One region of the Pseudoalteromonas sp. JSTW genome, then DNA from elsewhere that is predicted to be linked to it. Evidence: predicted binding sites of a transcription regulator. Region 1 holds the regulator's gene; the other holds the start of a gene.
What was found. Region 1 encodes FliA, which starts transcription of late flagellar genes. Its sites were predicted from a motif close to CTAAAGNTNNNNNNNNNNNNGCCGATA; they were not measured.

Region 1 (4,200 bases):
TTGCAGACAGCCTACAAGCGTTACTAGAGCGTCAAGCCCCACGCCCTCGTTCGCCAGAGCTTGCTTCAATGTTTAATCAATCTGGTATTGAAACGAGTGAACATTATCAGCCAAAAGCACACAGTTTTGCGCCGCAAGAGCAGCCGCAATATTCAGCAAAACCTCGCTATCAAGAGCAAGCTGCACCGCGAGTGCAAACACAAGCACATAGCCTAGGTTTTGATGATGATTTAGACACAGGCTTCGACGATTTAGATTCACCAGCAGAACACAAAACGGCCGCACCCGCAAACCACTCAGAAATGGCGACGATGCGTGAAGAAATGAATGCCATTCGTCAATTACTTGAACATCAAGTATCTGGTTTGATGCAGCAAGACATGGCGCGTCGCGATCCTACCCGTGCTTGTATGATTGATCGCCTAGCCGGTATGGGCATTGAGCGTGATGTTGCGGAGCAAATGGCGTGTTTTATTCCTGATGACGTTTCGCGTCAACAAGCGTGGCAAGCTTTGTTGCAAATGGTTGAAAACCAAATGCATACAACAAATAATGAAATTTTACGTCAAGGCGGTGTGTACGCTTTAGTGGGTCCTACGGGGGTGGGCAAAACCACCACCGTGGCGAAATTGGCAGCCCTTGGTGCACAAAAATATGGTGCAGATAAAGTCGCGCTTATTACAACAGACACTTACCGTATTGGAGCGTATGAGCAGCTAGCCACTTATGGCCGCATTATTGGCTGTGGTGTGAAACAAGTTAAAGACGCAAATGAATTAGCTGAAGTGTTATACCATTTACGCAATAAGCGTCTAGTATTAATAGACACTGCGGGTATGAGTCAACGCGACTTACGCTTAACTGAACAACTTAATACATTAATGCGCAATCAGCGTGTCGACATTCGCAGTTATTTAGTGTTAAGTGCAACAGCGCAAATTAATGTGCTACAAGAAACCGTTCGCCACTTTAAAAAAGTGCAACTAAGTGGTTGTATCTTCACTAAGTTAGATGAATCACTTAGTTTAGGTGAGATTATTAGTATTGCGATTCAAAATCGCTTGCCAATAGGGTATCTTACTAATGGTCAGCGTGTTCCTGAAGATATTCGCGTTGCGAATGCAGAAAAACTAGTAAAAAAAGCTGAGCAATTATATTTAAAACGAGCAAAAGCACAACATTCACGACGTCAAGCAGTAGCGTCGAACACAGTAGGGATGTATGATTAACACAGTATTAGATCAAGCAAGCGGCCTGCGCAAAATGAATCAAAATAATAATAGTGGCGTTAAAGTTATCGCTGTCACTGGCGGCAAAGGTGGTGTGGGTAAAACGAATGTGTCACTCAATACCGCGATCGCATTAGGTCAGCTGGGAAATCGTGTATTAGTATTAGATGCCGATTTAGGGTTGGCAAATTGTGACGTAATGCTTGGTTTACGTGTCGAGAGAAACTTATCTCATGTTTTATCTGGTGAGTGTGAACTGGATGAAATTCTTGTCGAAGGCCCAGCAGGTATAAAAATTGTGCCAGCGACTTCGGGCTCGCAAAGTATGGTTGAGTTAACACCGTCAGAACATGCGGGGCTTATCCGCGCATTTAGCGAGCTAAATACTGAGTTTGATATTTTAATTGTCGATACCGCTGCGGGTATTTCAGACATGGTATTAAGCTTTTCGCGTGCAGCGCAAGATGTTGTTGTTGTTGTATGCGATGAACCTACCTCAATTACCGACGCTTACGCCCTAATTAAAGTGTTAAGTCGTGAGCATGGCGTTTACAAATTTAAAATAGTTGCCAATATGGTGCGCAGTATGCGTGAAGGGCAAGAATTATTTGCTAAACTCTCAAAAGTAACGGATCGATTCTTAGATGTGTCTATGGAACTTGTCGCAACCATTCCGTATGACGAGAATATGCGCAAATCGACCCGCCGCCAAAAAGTGATTGTGGAGTTATTTCCAAACTCACCAGCCGCTGTGGCATTTAAAACATTAGCAACGAAAGCAGTTAAGTGGCCAATTCCAAATCAACCGTCAGGTCATTTAGAATTTTTTATTGAAAAACTAGTAAACGGTTAACTATGACAACATCGGTGAATAAAGCGATGGGATATCAATCAGCACAGAATTTAAATGCGATTGTTGAAAAACATGCCTCTTTAGTCAAAAAAGTGGCGTGTCATCTAATTGCTCGTTTACCTGCCAGTGTGCAACTCGATGATTTGATTCAGTCAGGTATGATTGGCCTTATAGAAGCGTCGAAAAATTTTGATGCGAGTAAAGGGGCCAGTTTTGAAACATTTGCGGGTATTCGAATTCGAGGGGCTATGCTCGATGAAATCCGTCGAGGTGATTGGGCTCCCCGTTCAGTTCACCGTAATGCACGCCTTGTCGCTGAAACGATTTCGGATTTAGAGAGTATTTTAAACCGCGAGCCAAAAGACACAGAAGTTGCTGAAAAACTTGATATTACACTGGATGAGTACCATCATATTCTACATGATGTAAATTCCAGTAAGGTACTGGGTATAGAGGATTTAGGCGTTGATGAAGACGTCATCACACCTATGGGGCATGATTTAGCACTAGACAAACCGTTTAATAATGTTAAAAATGAACGGTTTAACCAGTCTCTATTGACGGCTATCCAATCGTTACCAGAAAGAGATGCACTCGTTTTGTCTTTGTATTACAACGATGAAATGAACTTAAAAGAAATAGGGCACATACTCGATGTTAGCGAATCGCGTGTGAGTCAAATACATGGTCAGGCGATGATTAAGCTCAAAGCAAAAATCAATGACTGGATTAATTAGTAGTAAGTAAATAAGGTTCAAACCTCACCGGAGGATGTTTTGGATAAAAACATGAAAATTCTTGTTGTTGATGATTTTTCTACAATGAGACGTATCATTAAAAACCTGTTAAGGGATTTAGGTTTTACCAATGTGCAGGAAGCTGATGATGGTTCAACAGCATTGCCGATGTTGCAAAATCAAGAGTTTGATTTTGTTGTAACAGATTGGAATATGCCTGGAATGCAAGGTATTGATCTATTACGCGCAATTCGTGCTGATGATAGCCTTAAACATATCCCCGTGTTAATGGTGACAGCTGAAGCGAAAAAAGAACAAATTGTTGCTGCTGCTCAAGCGGGTGTTAATGGCTATATCGTCAAACCATTCACTGCTGCGACACTGAAAACCAAATTGGAAAAAGTGTTTGAACGTTTAGGTTAATCTAAGGGGAGAGGCTTATGTCAGCACTTGCTGCGCCTCAAATAAGTTTAGAGCAAGCTCGTCAACTTGTTGAGTATCTTGAAAATGGTGAACAAGAGAAAGCTGATAAGCTGATACTTGAAACAGCATCAAAAGAACAATCAGAGTTGTTTGCTGAAGTCGGTAAATTGACACGACAACTTCATGAAGCACTAAAAAACTTCGATCTTGATACTCGACTCACAGATTTAACAACAGAAGCAATCCCGGATGCAAAGCAGCGCTTGAATTATGTCATGGAAATGACTGAAAGCGCGGCCAATAAAACGATGGATGCCGTGGAAGCGAGTTTGCCTATAGCACAACAGCTCGCTGATGAAATTGCCACGATTAAACCAACGTGGGATCGTTTAATGAATCGAGAAATTGAACTCGGTGAATTTAAAACGTTATGCCACAGCTTAGATAAGTTCATGAATAACTCGCACACCAAAACAGATGAGTTACAAGGCTTGATGACCAACGTGCTAATGGCGCAAGATTATCAAGACTTGACGGGGCAGGTAATACGCCGTGTTATCGAATTAGTGCGCGAAGTAGAAGACAGTTTAATCAATCTCTTAACTGTATTCGGCAGTCAAGACGATGGTCAAATAAAACAAGAAAAACAGGCCATAGACAAAGCACCTGCACAAAGCGATACGCTGGCAGGTCCAGAAGGGCCAATTATTGATAAAGAGTCACGCGATGATGTTGTTTCAGGACAAGATGAAGTTGATGACCTATTATCAAGTCTGGGCTTCTAAGAGGAGAGTAGCTGCATGAGCTTTGAAGTCGATGAAGATATTTTACAGGATTTCCTTGTTGAAGCAGGGGAAATTTTAGAGCTTTTGTCAGAGCAATTGGTCGAGCTTGAAAATAATCCAGATGATAAAGACTTACTAAACGCTATTTTTAGAGGCTTTCACACCGTAAAAGG
Region 2 (4,200 bases), 1.7 Mb from region 1:
AGGCAGCAGCGTCTTATACATATATGTGCTGTACGATAAGTCCCAAAGGTGACGATCGACTAAACGAAAGAGTTGTAAAATAGGGGCCATAATAACAACAAGTTGACCCAACACACTCTGCCACAAATAAACTTTATCTTTGATCCCTAAATACGCAATTACAGCCATCCAAGCAATATCATTGAAAGCCCACACTACATAGCGCCAGACATAAATATCATCAAAACCACGTAAATGGTCATGAATCAACGTGCCGTATAAAAAGAAGCAGGCTGTGATTAGTGCAAACCGAAAGGCAAACCAGTCTTTTTGTAGATAGAAAACGAAAATAGCTGGGCTCAACATGAATACCCAGCTATTATTTAATATTGATATGATGGAGCCAAACCAATCAGGCAAAATTACCTACCTTAATCAGTTTTATCATCATCATCACCACTACCATTACCTGGCATGTAGCAGTACTTATCTATTTTTTTCATTTGTATACTCCATTACATCTGTTAACGAAGTTTTACTGTAATAGATTTATGGTCTCACATCAATAGGGTCTGACTCGTGCGCTTTACCCTGCATTATAGAGATCTCGACACGTCGATTACGTCGGCGATCTTCATCGGTCACATTGGGAACAAGCGGCCGTGTTTCAGCATGCCCGACAACCACCATGCGCGACTTATCGAAACCTGAGGCTTTTTCCATTTCACTGGCAACCGCCACCGCTCTTTTCGAAGATAAATCCCAGTTATTGGTGTATAGCTCATTAGAAACCTGAAAATCATCAGTATGGCCAGACACCGTAATTTCACCAGGTACGTCTTTAAGTAAGGTCGCTATATCACGAATGATAGGTTTAAATTTAGGCTGTAAAAATGCGCTGCCCGATGGGAACGAGCCATTTTCACGAATACGGATAATAATTTGCTGACCAAGCGACTCAAGCTCAATCGCCCCATCCATAATCTGTTGCTCTAATTGCTGAGCAATTTTTTTCACAAGCTCATTAGTTTGCTCTTGATCAGCCGCTGAAATTGACTGCTCCATCGCTTGCTCTTGCGCAGTACTTTGCGATTCACCACCGCGCTTGTTACCTCGTTGCTCTTGGCGACCACCAGCAGAGCTTTCATCACCCGCTTGAAACTCTAACATTTGCTGAGTCATTTCAACGGTTTGTTGTTGAATCGTTTCAATCGGCGTGGGCTCAGGTTTACCTGGCGTGAACTCCATTGCAATCACCGAGGTTCCTTTGGGAATATCTTTTACTTCAATCTTATTTTGCACACCAAAAGCAAACTTCATCGAGCCTGCTATTTGCTTAAACTTAAGTACATCCATTTCAGAGAAAGCAAGTAAGAGTACAAAGAAGCACATTAATAACGACATTAAGTCAGCAAACGTGCCCATCCAAGCTGGCAGGCCAGGGGGCGGACATTTGCACTCTTGATCAGACATGCCTACTCCTCAGTATCTACTTTACGTTTAGATTCGGCTAAATAGTTTTTCAAAATCCCTTCAATTACTTTCGGGTTTTGACCATCTTGTATGCCTAAAACCGCATCCAAAATGAGGCGCTGGTTTAGTGCTTCTTCGTCTTTACGAAGCTCAAGCTTTACCTGGATTGGAATAGCAATAACATTCGCTAAAAATGCACCGTATAAGGTGGTAAGTAAGGCCACCGCCATAGCAGGACCAATCGCTTTAGGGTCATCCATGTTTGATAACATCGCAACCAACCCTATCAGCGTACCAATCATACCCATTGCCGGGGCGATATCAGCAAGCGATTTAAATAAAGTGGCACCATGTTCATGACGTGCAGATGTCAAAGAAATATCTTTTTGTAGCGTAGCCCTCACAACATCGGCATCATGACCATCAACCAGCATATCAACCCCTTTTCGCATGAACGCATTGGGGATATCAGCCTCTTCCAGCGCGAGAAAGCCACCTTTACGTGCAGAGTCAGCTAGTTCAACTGCTTTTTCAATTAACTCTTCTGGAGATTCAATTTTGAACATGAAGGCTTTAGCTGCAACCTTCCCTATCCCCAAAAACTGTCCCATGGTGAAGTTTGATAACACAATAAAAATCGAGCCACCGAATACAATGACCACCGAAGGTGTGTTGTAAAACATTGCAACTTGGCCGTCACTACTTAACACCATCGACATAGCAATTAAGCCTATGGCACCAAGAATACCTATTATGGTTGCTAAATCCACATACCCCTCCAGAGGAAAATAACACGACACCCTCAGGCATCAAATTTTTATTATTAACTGCTTATCGGCAAGCAATTGAATTACTTAAATCATTAAATGAATTAATTTTATTTTAATGTAAGATTTTTAAGCTACAAGTTTAAGCTGTATCTAAAAGCGTAAAAATAGCATATCGAAATCGCTTTATGCGTAAAAAAACACATCATTCTTTGACCTAGTTTAGCATTCCCCCTAAAATTGGCCTCACTTTCTAATAGCTATCGAGGCCACAATGGCGGCAAAGAAACCAGAAAACTTAAGCTTTGAAGAAGCGCTGGATGAATTATCTCAAATAGTTGTGCAAATGGAGCAAGGTGAACTGTCTTTAGAACAGTCACTTAAACAGTTTGAACGTGGTATTTCACTGGCAAATGCCTCATCAGGTAAATTACAGCAAGCAGAACAAAAAGTGGCCATTTTAATGGGCAACGATAGCCAAGCTCCTCTGAGCAACTTTGATTCAAACCTGGACTAATTCAGTGCAATTAAAAGAACAACTACAACGTGCTCAACACGATGTTGAAGCCATGTTAAATCGCTATTTTGATCAGCCACTTAATACCGAACAAACAATTAAAGACGCAACCCATTATGGTGTTTTAAATGGGGGGAAGCGTTTACGGCCGTACCTTGTTTACGCAACCGGTCGTATGATGGGAGCAAACAAAGCCGATTTAGATGTACTTGCAGCAGCCATTGAGTGTATCCATAGTTACTCACTTGTACACGATGATTTGCCAGCAATGGACGATGATGATTTACGCCGAGGCCGACCAACTTGCCACATTGTTTATGGCGAAGCACAGGCAATTTTAGCCGGCGATGCACTGCAAACGCTTGCATTTGATTTAATTGCTAATCATCAATTTACGGTGCCAGCGACACAACAGGTTAAAATGATAGCCTCATTAAGCAAAGCCTCAGGTATTGAAGGTATGGTTGGGGGACAAGCACTGGATATTGTCTCTACCGATCAAGTGATCAGTGTTGAGCAATTGGAACGTATCCACCAACTGAAAACCGGGGCGCTTTTAAATTGTGCAATTACACTGGGAGCTTTGTGCGCGACTCACTGTGATCAGCATACATTGCAGCAACTAAATCTATTTGGTCAAGCGATAGGTCTGGCTTTTCAGGTACAAGACGATATCCTAGACGTTGAAGCTGATACTGAAACATTAGGAAAGCCTCAAGGGTCAGATATTGCGGCTAATAAAGCAACCTACCCTGCTTTATTAGGCATGGCAGGTGCTAAACAAAAAGCGCAAGATTTACTTGCCCAAGCTCATCAGGCTCTTGAGGCAATAGATTACGACACAAATGAGTTGGCAAGCCTTGCCAGCTATATAGTTGAACGTAAATATTAGTGCCTACAAAAGAAAGACAAAATAACTAAAAAATCAGAGCCGCTATGGGCTATAATGCACTCTGGTTAGCGAAGGATGTATAAAAAACATGACACTTGATAGTAGCAAGTATCCATTATTAAGTTTGGTTGACGAACCAGCACAACTGCGTGATTTAGCGCAAGACAAATTACCTGCGTTTAGTAAAGAGTTACGTGAATACCTTTTGAACTCAGTTTCGCAAAGTAGTGGTCATTTAGCATCAGGATTAGGCACTGTTGAGTTAACTGTTGCGCTGCATTATGTCTATAACACCCCTGAAGATCGTTTAGTATGGGATGTGGGTCACCAAGCATACCCACACAAAATCTTAACGGGTCGTCGTGACCAAATGCATACGATTCGTCAAAAGGATGGCTTACACCCTTTCCCATTCCGTGAAGAAAGTAAATACGATACATTCAGTGTAGGTCACTCTAGCACCTCTATTTCTGCAGCCCTAGGCATGGCAATTGCGGCAGAAAAAGAAGGTAAAGATCGAAAAACAGTTGCCGTAATTGGTGATGGTGCCATTACTGCGGGTATGGCATTTG

Region 2: pomA (flagellar motor protein PomA) is a predicted target of FliA. The motif match lies at 2,285-2,311, and genes of this name have one in related genera.

The regions. Positions count from the first base shown of each region.
Region 1 is NZ_CP058972.1:1,002,188-1,006,387, forward strand. Features, by position in the region: gene flhF (flagellar biosynthesis protein FlhF) at 1-1,229, shown strand, start outside; gene GZH31_RS04625 (MinD/ParA family protein) at 1,222-2,082, shown strand; gene GZH31_RS04630 (RNA polymerase sigma factor FliA) at 2,109-2,819, shown strand; gene cheY (chemotaxis response regulator CheY) at 2,859-3,242, shown strand; gene GZH31_RS04640 (protein phosphatase CheZ) at 3,260-4,027, shown strand; gene GZH31_RS04645 (chemotaxis protein CheA) at 4,043-4,200, shown strand, end outside.
Region 2 is NZ_CP058972.1:2,750,477-2,754,676, forward strand. Features, by position in the region: gene GZH31_RS12435 (hypothetical protein) at 1-399, opposite strand, end outside; gene GZH31_RS12440 (flagellar motor protein MotB) at 529-1,452, opposite strand; gene pomA (flagellar motor protein PomA) at 1,455-2,222, opposite strand; gene xseB (exodeoxyribonuclease VII small subunit) at 2,494-2,736, shown strand; gene ispA ((2E,6E)-farnesyl diphosphate synthase) at 2,789-3,628, shown strand; gene dxs (1-deoxy-D-xylulose-5-phosphate synthase) at 3,717-4,200, shown strand, end outside.